One region of the Brevibacillus sp. MS2.2 genome, then DNA from elsewhere that is predicted to be linked to it. Evidence: riboswitches for the same ligand, from Rfam matches in the RefSeq annotation. Region 1 holds a riboswitch; the other holds the start of a gene.
The links. Region 1 has a riboswitch for cyclic di-AMP ahead of HP568_RS24270 (C40 family peptidase). Riboswitches for the same ligand answer to the same signal wherever they lie in the genome.
Positions count from the first base shown of each region.

Region 2: another riboswitch for cyclic di-AMP. It lies ahead of HP568_RS12365 (quaternary amine ABC transporter ATP-binding protein); the one in region 1 lies ahead of HP568_RS24270 (C40 family peptidase).

Region 1 covers NZ_JABSUZ010000035.1:48,855-56,394, forward strand. The annotation lists gene liaF (cell wall-active antibiotics response protein LiaF) at 1-869, opposite strand, end outside; gene HP568_RS24255 (class I SAM-dependent methyltransferase) at 884-1,462, opposite strand; gene HP568_RS24260 (PspA/IM30 family protein) at 1,557-2,252, opposite strand; gene HP568_RS24265 (LiaF transmembrane domain-containing protein) at 2,337-2,738, opposite strand; cyclic di-AMP (ydaO/yuaA leader) riboswitch at 3,057-3,196, shown strand; gene HP568_RS24270 (C40 family peptidase) at 3,201-3,722, shown strand; gene HP568_RS24275 (response regulator transcription factor) at 3,937-4,656, shown strand; gene HP568_RS24280 (sensor histidine kinase) at 4,657-6,042, shown strand; gene HP568_RS24285 (cytochrome P450) at 6,233-7,540, opposite strand, start outside.
Region 2 covers NZ_JABSUZ010000011.1:20,655-28,194, forward strand. The annotation lists gene HP568_RS12350 (heavy metal translocating P-type ATPase) at 153-2,573, shown strand; gene HP568_RS12355 (copper ion binding protein) at 2,638-2,838, shown strand; cyclic di-AMP (ydaO/yuaA leader) riboswitch at 3,577-3,723, shown strand; gene HP568_RS12365 (quaternary amine ABC transporter ATP-binding protein) at 4,112-5,338, shown strand; gene HP568_RS12370 (ABC transporter permease) at 5,322-6,161, shown strand; gene HP568_RS12375 (glycine betaine ABC transporter substrate-binding protein) at 6,158-7,093, shown strand; gene HP568_RS12380 (hypothetical protein) at 7,112-7,522, shown strand.

The sequences.
Region 1 (7,540 bases):
TCGCCGACAAGCAGCGAGATATGCAAGTTTACTTTTTGCAATGCTTCATCATACTGATCTGAACGAATCTTAACACTGCGATTGATACCTCCCTGACGGTGGCTTAGCACCTCCAGGTCACCAATACTCAACCCTGCCGTTACCGATACAGGAAGATCGACAGGCACATAAATCGTCACATCGCCTACCCAGCCCTCTACGACAAGAATCGCCTCATCCCGTATCAACACTGCCCGGGAAAGATCAATCACGACATCCCCGATTCCATGCCAGACATGTAAGTGATTCAGTTCAAAACGCCCCGAGGTCAGGTGATAATCTCCAATCAGAGAACTGCGGGAATCTTTTGGCAACGTGTCGTCAGGTGATGAAGACATTCCATCGTGATGAGGAATTTTGCCACTAACATGCTTCCATTTATTCCAACTGTCTAGCCAAGGGCGTTCCTCTGTTGAAACCTTTACGTCACTCTGAACACTCGCATCACTTGTCATAATCGTCTCCGCAGCAGACGGGGTCTCCCTATCGCCTAAAGGTTGATTCGCACGTTGATCTTGTCTGCTGCTCTTGCCCCGAATCAACTGAAACCCGAAATAAATAAACACGATTGGCACTGCAATCTGGAACAAATCATCGATCCCGACACCAAACCACATATCCATCGCGATGATGGTCCCCAGGGAGATTAGAATCCCTCCGCCAATCCTAGTTTTCTGCCCCCACAAACGAAGGCCGAAATAAATAAGCACCATCGGCCACAAATCAAACAGACCGAACGAAATGATACCCAAACTATCTAACAAAAGGCCGATTCCCGTAAAAATAATCAGGATACCAGCCAACATTTTGTGCAAACGGGACAGTTTCACAAAAGTCTCCTCTCTCACGCCCCATGCTGATCGTTTTCACTTTGACCATTACGACAGGTATAGATGAATGCAGGCGGAATGTTCAACAGGGTAAAGTCGATCTTGACCCGGGGAAAACGATCCTGCAACTCAGCTTGGAGTTGTAGCGAATATTGGAATGTAATAAATAGGCCCCCTGGCTTCAGTACAGATTGAACTTCGTCCAGAATTGCTGCCCGCAGCTCTTGTGGAAAATTGGCGAATGGCAGACCTGAGATAATGACATCTGCACCTGCAAGGTTCTGCTCCTCCAAGTAAGACCTAAGTTTAGTCGCTTCCTCCCTGACAGGAAGATCGGGAAAACGTGATTGAAGCATAGAGCGAAAATGGGAATCTCGTTCCACAAGCACGTACTGTGTGCCGGGACGCAAGCGCTGATAGATCGTTTGGGTAAATGCCCCTGTACCAGGTCCCAGCTCCAGGATCACATCGGTTGAAGCCCAATCGACGCTTTTCAACATTTGCTCACATAAAAAACGAGAGCTAGGGATTATACTACCGACGCGTCCAGGCTCAGCGATAAACCGTCGCAAAAAGACCAAGAAGTCCTGCAAGAATCGTACCTCCTAGGGGAAAAGCAGCCTGATATACACAGGCTGCCGAATTGACACAATCTATTCTACACCCAGTCCCCCAGTTCCTGTCGAATTAGGATTGTACTGGTTTAGCTACCGGTGTTTTCACTTCATTGATGGATGCTTTGATGCTGGCAAGTTCTGCATCGAGATCATCCTTTTCCAGGTCAGACAAAGCGTTCTCCCAAGCGCGGTTCGTTTGGCGCCATTGTCCACTCATTTGCGCTTCTGCTTCCATGCGCATGACTTTCTCTTCCATGCGGGCGAAGCCACGGCCTGCGGACTGATTGCCGATACCGACAACTGCTTGATTCACTTGCTTTTGTGTACGAGCTACTTGTGCACGTGCCATCAGTGTGAACCTTTTCGCACGCATTTTATAGAACTCTTCCTTCAGCTCAGCCAGCTTCTCGCGCATTTGCGTAGCTGCCTCGGATGCTGACAGGTAGAGAGCTTCATATTCCGCTGCACGGCCTTCGTACTGCTTCTTGTCAGCGAGTGCTCGACGAGCCAACTCATCTTCTCCCTCAGTCAAGGCGAGCTTGACTTGACGATCGCGTTTTTCGATCAGAGCATTGGCTTCGTCCAATTGCTGGCGGAATTTCTTTTCCAGTGCAACCTGACGGGCAACCGCTACTTCAACTTGTCCGATTTCTACTTCCATGTCACGCATATATTGATTCAGCATTACTACCGGATCTTCCATTGAATCCAATGCATCATTTACCGAAGCTACTGTCAGGTCACGCAAACGTTTAAAGATACTCATTATTTTTTCCTCCTCATCATATCACATCATATTGTTCATCCAAAAGACTCTTGCGACACAGTGTTATTGCGGTTACCAAAACGGTTATGACCGTTTGGTTACGTTTTTCTCCCAAGCGTCTAGCGTATCTTCCTTTAATACTTTTTGGGCCCATTCACGCTCCCAAGCAGGTGGAGCTTGTTTAGGTTCTTGGCTGGGACGCAGTAAGCGATATCCCAGATAAATCACCCCAATGGCCAGAAGTGCGTGAAATAGTAGGTCAAGCTTGCCAATCAACATCAGGAACCCGAATAGGAAGACCAGGATTCCCCAAAAGCGTGAACCGGTTTGTCCCATAATCTTTTTGGCACCGTATATCATGATCACACCGGGAATGATGAACCCGAGCAAGTCTCCGATATCGATACCCACCAGATCTAGTAGAACCAACCCACCGACTAGCAGCAGAACCAGCCCGAGTAGAACTTTGCCAGACCGTTCGCTCATTACTCGCTTACCTCCATTCGTTTTGCATGTGGTGCTTGTGGAACGTTATGCCCTTATTGTAGCCCTCGGTATAGGCTTCCCATAACGGGCGTGCGGTTGGTTTTTCCCTCCGTCCTTGGACGGAGACAATTTCCTGCCCTAATCGGACGAGCTGTCCCACAAGGCAGAACCAGCCCGCGTCGAACGGCGGCTTGCACTGTCGAACGAAAACGTTACAGCATTTGACGGTATTTTTGTGACGAATATGTGAACGAACAGATAAAAAGAAGGAAAAAAAGGACTCGCGTAGAATCTTCGTAAGAGTGCGTGTAAAAAAACATCGAAAAATAGCCGAATTCCGCTTGGCGGAAACGGGGGAACCACGTTTTTGGGGTGAATGGTTGCTACTCCTAGCAGCCTAGGGCGTCCTTTCGACCGAACCCTTCAGCTAACCTCGTAGGCTCACGAAGGGAGCAGTTTCTTTTGCGCAAGGTGGTTTTATCTTTATTTATGGCTGGATTGCTTGCTATGGGGGCAGGCGCTGCACAGGCTGCTGAGGAGAATTCTCTCAGTGAAGTAGTCAGCGACTTGTACGGTACCCCTTACAAATCTTCCGGCTCGTCCAAAAAGGGCTTTGACTGCTCCGGTTTCACGCGCTACGTATTTGATGCGTTAGGTGTAGACCTGCCTCACAATTCTGCTTCCCAGTACGAATTAGGTACAGAGGTAGCCAGAAAAGATTTGCAGCCAGGCGATCTCGTGTTCTTCAATACGAACGGTCGCAGCATTTCTCACGTGGGTATCTACATTGGAGACGGCACATTCGTGCACTCGGAATCTGGTCGTGGAGTCGTCAACACCAAGTTGAACGATCCATACTACTGGAGCAAGCGGTATGTAGGCGCCAAGCGTCTCAGCGTTCCTGTTCTAGCGAAAGCAGAAACTCCGAAAAAGGAAAAAGCGGTGCAAGCTGCATCGTTGCCGGAAAAACCAGCTCAAAAATAGTCGTTCGGCAAAATAATAAAAGCCAGGGACACTCCGTCTCTGGCTTTTTCTGACGAAATTTAGTACCTGGTCTAAAGATGTACCCCCATATATTCGAACAACTTAATAACTTACGGGGTTTCTTCCCCTGATCAGGTCAAAGCATGTTATGATAGACAAGACCCATTCTTTGAATGGTATTCCTTATTAATAGAAGTAACTGGGGGTTGTTCCGGTGAAAGATCACATTTTAATTGTCGATGACAATCTGGAGATTATTGAACTGCTAGAAGACATTTTGGAGAACGAGGGCTTCACCGTTTCCTCCGCAGAGAGCGGAGAAGATGCACTCTCCCTGCTCAGCCAAGGAGACCGACCCAACCTGATCCTTTTGGATATTATGATGCCCAACATGAGTGGCTACGAGCTCTGTTCTCAAATTCGCCGTGAGTGGGATTTGCCTATACTGTTTCTCAGTGCAAAAGGAAAAGCGGTAGATAAGGTAGTTGGCTTCGAAATCGGTGCAGACGATTACATCACGAAGCCCTTTGATACAGAAGAGCTGCTCGCTCGCATTCGTGCTCACCTGCGCCGCTATGAGCGCATTCGCAAGCATACGGAAGAGCAGCCTGAGAAGGAAACGGCCTCTTCTCCGATTACCGTTTTGAAATTCAAGGACCTAGAAATTCATAAAGAAACGTATTCCGTTTATGTATGTAATCAAAAGATTGAGCTCTCGACAAAAGAATTTCAACTGCTCACATTCCTCGCAGAAAATGCCGGCATCGTCTTTACAAGAGAGCAAATCTATGACCGTGTCTGGGGATATGGTTATGGCTCGCTCAATACAGTGACCGTCCATATCAAAAACCTCCGTGAAAAGTTGGAAACAGAGCGTCAGTTCATTAAAACACAATGGGGGACAGGCTACGTATTTATCGGGGAGAAGCTTTAAATGAGCTTACGCAATAAAATTTTTCTCTCCTTCATTGCCTTGATCACACTCAACATCTTGTTGTTTAAATTTGTTTTTCAAGACATTATTGTCGCTCAACTCAAAAATGATCGGCATAATCAGTACCAGGCTGAGAAGGAAGCCGCTGAGAAGGTCATGCTCAATCAATTGCTTCTCGTCAGTAATTTCAAGGACCCCATCGAGCGTTTGGAGCTTGAAAAGCAGTTGCCAGACGACGTGATGTACCGCATGCTCGTGAAGGATGCCAATGGGAACACCATCTACAGCAAAACATCACGCGCCTATAATTTGAAAATGCCTTCTCCCTCCGCATCAAACCGTGGCGATTCTGCCAAGCAAAGTGACCTCAAAGTGGTCGCTGAGTACCATTTTCAGCAGGAGCCACCGCGTACAGGGGAGATCGTTGTTTATTTCTACACAGATGATTACGACATGATGGCTACGACAGGGGTTTCCATGATGCTTTGGTTTATTTATGGAAGCATTAGTCTGGTAGGATTGGTTCTGCTCGCATTGTTCGTTCGCTGGATACTACGGCCCGTGAACGAATTATCGCGCGTCACCCAAGAAATCCAGGAAGGGAAACGGTTAGTGACATTTACGTATCGCTCGCATGATGAGTTTGGACAACTCTTTCGATATTTTGGGGATATGGTTGATGAGCTTCGCTTAGCGGAAGAAAGACAGGCCGAAATGATTGCTTCGATCGCCCACGACTTCCGCACACCACTCACCACGATTAAAGGATATGCGTCATATATCGGCTCCGGTCGTGTGACGGATATGACCAAAATACAGAAACAGATGAGTAAAATCGAGCTAAAAACGACGGACTTGGAAAAACTGCTGGATGAGTTGCAGGACTTCACCGCCCAAAGCTCCGAAGTCCGACTTAACATTAACCGCATTCATGTCAAAAGCTTCTTGAGAGGAATCATTGAGGACTATTTGCCAAGAATCAAAGAAGCAGGCCTCACCTTTCACTGGAAGCTGCGTATTTCCAATGAACTACACATCGAAGCGGATGAGACCAAGCTGCGTCGTGTCATGGAAAACTTGTTGAACAACGCCATTCACTACAATAAACCGGATGGCTCCATTTACCTTACTTGTGATCAACGAGAAGGGCATGTCCTTTTTACTGTGATCGACAAGGGAGAAGGAATCGCCTCTGAAGACTTGCCGAAGATTTTCACCAAGTTTTATCGGGCGGAAAAATCACGCAATCGCAACAGTGGCGGTACAGGCTTAGGCTTAACAATTTGCAAGAGCATCGTCCGGCTTCACGGCGGAGATTTGATGGTAAACAGTGAATTGGGAATGGGAAGCAGTTTCTCCTTCACCATCCCCTTCTTCCACGGGTAGCTTTCACAAGCTACCCTTACTTTATATAGATTTATTCCTAGTTAATTATTTCTTTATATTTTACTTGTAAAATAATTTTTGTAAGCATGTTGCTTTCAGTGATAAATAACCCCCAGTTCGGTATCTGACACAATCGGCGAAACCGTAGTGATAAGATGCCTCTTTTTTTGCCTTCTATTTCCATTTTTTTCTATCTTTTCTCCAAACGCATCGGCAGTCCGTTCTTGGGACGCAAGGTGACCAACGGCTCGGGCTCTACTGCCTGATTCGGTTCAGCCAGTCGTAGTCGATATCGCTGTGCGATCGTCGCCAATAGCAAAGCTGCCTCCATCAAAGCAAAGTTGTTTCCGATACAAACACGCGGCCCACCGCCAAAGGGAAAATACGCATAAGCAGGGTTTCGTTTTAAGAGGTCACTGTCAAAACGCTCTGGAATGAATTGTTCAGCCTGCTCATAATAGCGTGGGTTACGATGCATGACATATTGGCTCATCATCAGCGTATCGCCAGGCTTGTACGTGTGACCGCCTATCTCAACCTCTTCTACCACTTCCCGGTTAATCGTCCAGGCCGCAGGATAGAGCCTCAGCGTTTCCTGTACAATGAGATTCGTATACTTCAACTGGGGAAGATCCTCGACTGTCGGCAGCTTTTCACATAGCACCGTCGACAGCTCGTCATGCAGCTTTTTCTCCACCTCGGGATGAGTAGCCAGCAAATAGAAAATCCACGACATGGTATTCGCAGTCGTCTCATGACCAGCTACAAAAATGGTCATGACCTCGTCGCGCACCTGCTCATCTGTCATTCCTTCCCCATCATCTTCATCACGCGCAGCCAAAAGCATCCCCAACAAGTCCTTGTGCTCTTCTCCTTCGCTATTACGACGAGCTTCGATCAAGGAATAGATCGTTTTGTCCAGCAGCTCACTCGACTCCAGGAACTCCCGATTGCTTTTGGTAGGTACGGACAACGGAATGTCGATAAAAGAGGAGCCTTTGTTTGCCACGTATTTCAAACCGACATCGATGGCATGTCCAATCTGATCGGCGCCTTCCTTGACGGTTTTGCCAAACATAGTCTCTGTAATGATCGCAAGGGTTACTTTCATCATGTCCGAGTGAATATCGCGCAGCTCCCCTGTTTTCCAATCCGACATCAGATCAACTGCTTGGCGGACCATCACCCCTCCGTAGTTGGCGATACGCTCTCGATGAAAAGCTGGCTGCATAAGACGCCGTTGTCGCAGATGCTTTTTTCCTTCACTGGTGAGAATTCCATCCCCTACAACAGGTCGTGCCGCCTGTAGTCCTTTCCCTTTTCGAAAATGCGCCTGCTTGCTGACCAAAACCTCTTTGATGTGATCCGGATTCGTTAACAGGTAAACATGGCGGGAAGGACCGAAGCGAAAATGGACGACTTCTCCATGTTCTTCTGCTGCGTCGCGGATGAACTGAAGCGGCGAGCGGCGAAATGCCATCAGGTTCCCTGAGATCGG
Region 2 (7,540 bases), on a different contig from region 1:
TTTTCAGCACTTGAAGCCCATTTAGAAAAAAATTGAAAAAAGTACTTGATATACCCTGAGGGGGTATTGTATAGTAAAGGTGTGATCAGGAAACAACGTAAGGGAAACGATACGATAAAATATACCCCATAAGGGTATTTGGAGGGATTAGAATGAGTGCCAAAACAGCAGAGGCAACAGTTGCAATCTCAGGGATGACTTGCGCAGCTTGTGCACTGCGCATCGAAAAGGGCTTGGGTAAAATGGAGGGAGTGGAGACCGCCAACGTCAATCTGGCTTTGGAAAAATCCACAGTCGTCTTCGACCCAACGAAAACGAATATCGACGACATCCGCTCCAAAATTGAATCGCTCGGCTATGGCGTCGTCACTGACAAGGTGGAGCTAAACATCTCGGGAATGACATGTGCGGCTTGCTCCACACGGATCGAAAAAGGCTTGAACAAAACCGCTGGGGTTCTGAAGGCAAACGTGAACCTGGCGATGGAAACAGCCACTGTCGAGTACGATTCATCACAGGTAAGTGTGACGGACATTATTCAAAAGGTAGAAAAGTTAGGGTATCAGGCGACTCGTAAGGAAGAAGGAAAAGAAGAAGAAAAAGTAGATCGTCGCCAGGAAGAAATCAAACGTCAGACCCGCAAGTTCTGGATTTCCGCGATTCTGTCGCTCCCGCTGCTCTGGTCGATGGTGAGCCACTTTTCCTTCACCTCGTTTATCTGGCTGCCTGAAATCTTGATGAATCCGTGGGTACAGCTCGCATTGGCAACACCAGTACAATTCATCATCGGCGCACAGTTTTACGTCGGAGCTTTCAAAGCCCTTCGCAACAAGAGTGCCAACATGGATGTGCTGGTTGCTCTCGGTACCTCGGCTGCTTATTTCTACAGCCTGTGGGTCGCGATCAACTCCATCGGTGCTCACGGTGGCCACATGCTGGAGCTGTACTTTGAGACCAGTGCGGTACTGATCACGTTGATCGTCTTGGGTAAACTGTTTGAGATGAAAGCAAAGGGACGCTCTTCGGAAGCGATCCGCAAGCTGATGGGCTTGCAAGCAAAAACAGCAGTAGTCGTACGGGATGGCGTCGAAATGACTATTCCTGTAGAAGAAGTGAGACTGGGCGACGTCGTTCACGTGAAGCCGGGCGACAAAGTACCTGTCGATGGCATCGTCATGGAAGGACAGTCCGCAGTTGATGAATCAATGCTGACTGGTGAAAGTATTCCAGTGGATAAAGCCGCAGGCGATACCGTCATCGGCGCCACCTTGAACAAAAACGGCTTCTTGAAGGTTCAAGCAACCAAAGTCGGAAAAGAAACGGCTCTGGCGCAAATCATTAAAGTAGTGGAAGAAGCACAAGGAACAAAAGCACCGATTCAGCGCGTAGCTGACAGCATCTCCGGGATTTTTGTCCCAATCGTAGTAGGGATTGCTATTCTTACCTTCTTGATTTGGTACTTCTTCGTTATACCTGGCAACTTCGGTGAGGCTTTGGAAAAAGCAATTGCTGTACTCGTAATCGCTTGCCCATGCGCTCTCGGTTTGGCAACGCCGACTTCGATCATGGCGGGCTCTGGACGCGCAGCTGAGTTGGGCATCCTGTTCAAAGGCGGGGAGCATCTGGAGACGGCTCACCATCTGGATACGATCGTCCTCGATAAAACAGGGACTGTAACCAAAGGCGAGCCAGAACTGACAGACGTCATCAACATTGATATCGAAGAGCAAGAGCTGCTCTCTTTGGTAGGTGCCGCTGAGAAAAATTCCGAGCACCCGTTGGCTCAAGCCATCGTTCGCGGTATTGCGGATAAAGGAATCACCCTGTCCGATACAGGTTCATTTGAAGCCATTCCTGGTTTCGGTATCCGGGCAACCGTCGCTGGTAAAGAAGTACTCGTCGGTACGCGCCGTTTGCTGGAAAAACACCAAATTTCGTACCAAGCAGTGTCTGATACCATGCTGGCACTGGAGCGCTCCGGTAAAACGGCGATGCTCGCAGTCGTCGAAGGCAAGCTCGCTGGCTTGATTGCCGTAGCGGATACGATCAAACCAACCTCCAAGCAAGCTGTTCAGCGCATGAAAGCAATGGGATTGACTGTGATCATGATGACCGGTGACAACCGTCAAACAGCCGAGGCCATTGCCCGTGAAGCAGGAATCGATCACGTCATCGCAGAAGTCCTGCCTGAAGGCAAAGCCGCAGAAGTGAAAAAACTGCAAGAACAAGGCAAAAAAGTCGCGATGGTCGGCGATGGTATCAACGATGCGCCTGCACTCGCTACCGCTGACGTCGGGATGGCAATCGGTACAGGTACAGATGTGGCTATGGAAGCAGCAGATATTACCCTGATGCGCGGCGAACTGACCAGTGTCGCAGACGCCATTGAGATGAGCAAACTCACCATCCGCAACATCAAGCAAAACCTGTTCTGGGCATTGGCCTACAACACTTTGGGCATCCCGATTGCCGCAATCGGCTTCCTCGCTCCGTGGCTTGCCGGTGCCGCAATGGCCTTCAGCTCGGTCTCCGTTGTACTCAACGCACTGAGACTGCAACGAGTAAAGCTGTAACAACAGTAACAAGCGGCTTTGTCCGCCTTACCTATATAACATAAAATGTAAGGAGAGATTGATCATGACAAATATCACATTGAACGTAGAAGGTATGTCTTGCAACAAATGCGTAGCGCGCATCGAGAACACATTGAAAGAACTGGGTGCAGAAGGCAAAGTAAACCTGGCTGAAAAAAAGGTTGAGGTTTCCTACAACGAGGGTAACTTGACTCTCGATGCAGTAAAAGAAGCAATCGAAGACCAAGGCTACGACGTCGTTTAAGCATCGTGTCTTTGAAAAGCAAAGCTCCTGCCTGATTCATTGAGGCAGGGGCTTTTTGGTGTTGAGATAAAAGTGGCTGTAGTGGAGGGGAAGAAGCCCCATTTCCAGTCTACGCTTCGGCCTACGCCCCGCAAGGGGTTAGACTGTCCGCTCCGAAATGAATGTCGGGAGCGCTTCAAAACTGAAAACGTTACAACGTTTTTGTATGTGATAAAAGCTGAAAACCCCCGCCATTCATTTCTCCGCTAGGTAGGGCTCCAGAGGCGCTAGGACTGGAAATGTTCTTCTTCCCAAGCAGCTTTTTACTACCTTTTGAAAGCAGCATTCAAGCTGTCTTTTAAAAAGCATGTAGAACCCCAACAGCTCGTAGAGGAAACAGGAGAAATAAGCGAAGATCTTTGGACACACCTACCGAGGCGCAGTGAAAAAAAGAGAAACTGCCTTTAGCGTCCACCTCTGAGCCACATCCTGATGGACTACTTTGGACGCGGTTTCGCTTTTTTTCACGGAGCCGGGCACCCTATGCTCCCGCGCAGGGGTTCCAAGAAGCTGAGCGTTTTCTCCTGTTTCCTCCCACCACAACAGCGAGAATAACGCACTAATACCTTGATTCAATGAGCAACCGAGAGCTAATCCAATCCGACTCATAAAGAAAGACAAAGTCTGGTTAAAACTGTGCTAAACAAACGTTCACAATAACTGGAAGCGAGCGTATAATCAAATCACAATCAAGCTACAAAACACATACGGCCTAGTTCCGAGATTCTCGGAAGCGGGGGAACCAATCTTTTGGGGTTAATCCTGAGTGATCAGGAGGGATGAGAAAATGTCTTCTCTGCCATCCTACCCGTCAGCTAACCTCGTCGGCCAAAGCAGGGAAGGTCATGGATGGATAAAGTCTAGGCATTTAATGCGCAACAAGGGAATTCCTTGCGGGCGTGTGATAGGCCGATGCAGGCTTTTTCTTTGGGACCTTTGTTCTGGAGAAAAAGGATGGATCGGCCTATTTTTTATGGAAATACCGATGAGCAGCTTACGCGATACAGACGTGAAGGAAAGGGTGTGGATCGCTGGGAGGCAGTTGGTACGACATAAACCGCTGACAATCGAAATCAGGAAGACAGAGTACAGGGAGTCCTGAAAATGGATGCCAGGTATTACGTAAGCCTGCGGATTTTCAACACGAGTAAAAATCAAGCGTGCCTTGGTTTTGCTGGAGTGTGGAAACTTCGCGGGCTTTTTTCATTTACAAAAAACGAAGGATGGGGATACCATGCCCAAAATGAAAGTCCATCAACTGACAAAAGTGTTCGGCAAGCAGCCCGAGCTGGCCTTGAAGCTGCTGGCGGAAGGACGTACGAAAGAACAAATTTACAAGCAAACGGGCCAGTCTATCGGGGTAAATCAGGTCAGCTTTGAAGTCGAGGAAGGTGAAATCTTCGTCATCATGGGCCTGTCCGGCAGCGGCAAATCAACCTTAATCCGACTGTGCAATCGACTGATTGACCCAACAAGCGGAAGCATCGAGATCGATGGGGAAGAGATCGTGGACATGAAGGCGACAGATTTGCGCGAGGTGCGGAGGAAGAAGCTCGGAATGGTTTTTCAAAATTTCGCCCTGTTTCCGCAGAGGACGGTACGAGAAAACGTCGAGTTTGGATTAGAGATTCAACAAGTACCACTAGGGCTCCGGCAAGAAAAAGCACGGGAAGCACTCGCGCTCGTTGAATTAACCGAGTGGGAAAATGCGTACCCGAATCAATTGAGTGGAGGGATGCGCCAGCGGGTCGGATTGGCACGGGCGTTGGCTAATCATCCCGATATTCTCTTGATGGACGAAGCGTTCAGTGCACTAGACCCGCTCATTCGAAAAGATATGCAGGATGAGCTGCTGGAGCTTCAGATGACGATGAAAAAGACGATCCTGTTCATTACACACGACTTGCACGAGGCGTTGCGGCTGGGCGATCGGATTGCCTTTATGAAAGACGGACAGATCATTCAGATCGGCCGCCCGGAAGAAATCATGGCAGACCCAGCGGATGAATTCGTGCGGAAGTTCGTGGAGGATGCGGACCTGTCCAGGGTGCTCATTGCTGAAAATGTGATGAAACGGGCAGAAGCAATCACCCCTGACAAAGGGGCGCGAGTGGCGCTGCAACTCATGATGGATAACGGCGTTTCCAGCTTGTACGTCGTGGACAAAAAGCGCACACTGCTCGGCTTGATTACGGCGTATGACGTATCACTTGCGATTGGTACGGGAGATTCGCTGGAGACGATTATGAAAACCGACCTCCCTACCGTTTCACCTGACGCACGTCTGCACAGTTTGTTCCCGATGATGGCAGACCTTCACGTCCCGATTGCTGTAGTGGGCGAGCAGCAGCGTTTGTTGGGTGTCATCGTAAAAGGAGCGGTACTAGGCGGGCTGGTAGGCAAAGTCAATGTTCAAGAGCACCAGAGAGCAGAGGTGATGAGTGATGGACGCCGTACCTAAGCTGCCGATTGGCGAATGGATGGAAGGGTTTGTGGAGGTGCTGGGCCAGTACAAAGGGGTATTGTTTGATCCAGTGTCTATCGTCATTTCCACGATGGTGACTTACTGTTCCACGGTTTTGGCAGAGATACCCTCGCTGATTCTCATCTTGCTGCTAGGGGCCGCTGCGTGGGTTTTTGCAGGGAGAGCGTCCATGGTCTTTACTGTTATCGGACTTTCTCTCATCCACAACTTGGGGTACTGGGATGAAACGATCGAGACATTGGGACTCGTCCTCACTGCCACCATGATTTCGATCGCCATCGGGATTCCGGTGGGCATTCTTTGCGCGAGACATGATACGTTTCGCAAACTGGTCACGCCAGTACTGGATCTGATGCAGACGATGCCAGCGTTCGTTTATTTGATTCCTGCGATCTTTTTCTTCGGCTTGGGCGAGGTGCCGGGAGTTATTGCCTCCGTTATTTTTGCTTTGCCGCCAATCGTGCGTCTCACGAACTTAGGCATACGTCAGGTCCCAGCGGAAATGGAGGAAGCAGCGGACGCCTTTGGTGCAACTGGCTGGCAAAAGCTCGTAAAAGTACAACTGCCTTATGCGAAATCGACAATCTTGGCGGGAGTCAATCAGTGCATCATGCTCGCCCTGTCGATGGTGGTCATAGCGGCTATGATCGGGGCGAAAGGTTTGGGCGCAGACGTATATCGCGCGGTATCACAAGTGGATATAGGAAGAGGATTCGAGGCGGGGCTATCCATCGTGATCATCGCTATCATCTTGGATCGGCTTACTCAACATGCGGGAAAAAAGGAGAGAAATACATGATGAACAAAATGGTTCCAGCTTTACTGGTAGTGATGATGGGAGCGACAGCTTGGCTCGCAGGCTGCTCCAGCCAAAACACAAACACAGCAATACCGACAGCAACGGTGATCGGTCCGATTCCTTCTGAGACATCGGACAACGCGCTAGGAGAAAAGCTCGACTACAAAATCATCGGAATCGACGCAGGAGCAGGCTCGATGGTGAAGACAGAGGAAGTCATGAATCTGTATGGCTTGGATAAATGGCAGCTTGTTGAAGGCTCAGACGCAGCGATGACAGCAGCTTTGATCAAGGCATACGAAGCGAAGGAACCGATTATCATTACGGGCTGGACGCCGCATTGGATATTTAAAAAGATGGATTTGAAATACTTGGCGGACCCAAAGAACGGCTTTGGCGGAGCGGAACAAATCCATACCATCGTGCGCAAAGGGCTGAAAGAGGATCAGCCTGCTGCCTATCAATTCTTGGATAAGTTCTGGTGGGAGCCAGCCGATATGGAGTCAGTCATGGTCCAAATGATGGACGGAAAAGATCCGGAAGTAGCTGCTGCGGAATGGGTAAAAAACAACGAAGCCAAAGTAGGGAAATGGGTGGAGGGTATTAAACCTGTCCAAAAAGAGAAACTAACTCTCGCTTATGTAGCATGGGATTCTGAGATTGCCAGCACGCATGTCGTAGAGCATGTGCTGGAGAAGAAGCTGGGGTATGAAGTCGACTTGAGTCAGGTGCAGACAGGACCGATGTGGGCAGGAGTGGCCATAGGGGATATAGATGGAATGGTGGCGGCTTGGCTGCCGTCTACAGATACGAGCTATTTGAAAAAATTTGGTGGGCAAATCGAGGATTTGGGTCCGAATCTCGACGGAACCAAAATCGGACTCGTGGTTCCTTCGTACATGAACATCTCGTCCATTGAGGATCTTCAATAAGGAAGGGGAGGCTCTGCTATGAAGCATTATCTCGTAATGGGCAAGGGGGAAGCATTCACTTCTTTTGTCCAGACACTATGCTGCGATAGTTTGCCAGCTTTTTGGGGAAGGAATCCCGGTGCCTTTTCCTTGACAGCGGGGCCTGGAGACAAGACGATTCAGCGCTTTTTGCCCATCTCATTTGACGAGTGCTACCGCGATCAGGAATCCTTGCTGCTCTACCATTCCGTCTATATCTTTCCCGACGAGTGGGCGGAGGGACGCGATTTGCTTACACTGTTCAAGCAGTTGGGCACCTGCCGGATTTTTGTGATGACGCAGGAGCATCGGAACGCGCTGTTATACAAGGCGCTCGGGGCGAATCACGTCATCGTGAGCCAGCCTGGGTATAAAGGCTACGGCTGGTTGGCTGAACAGATGAGTGGGTAAGAGAGGAATAGAAAAGGC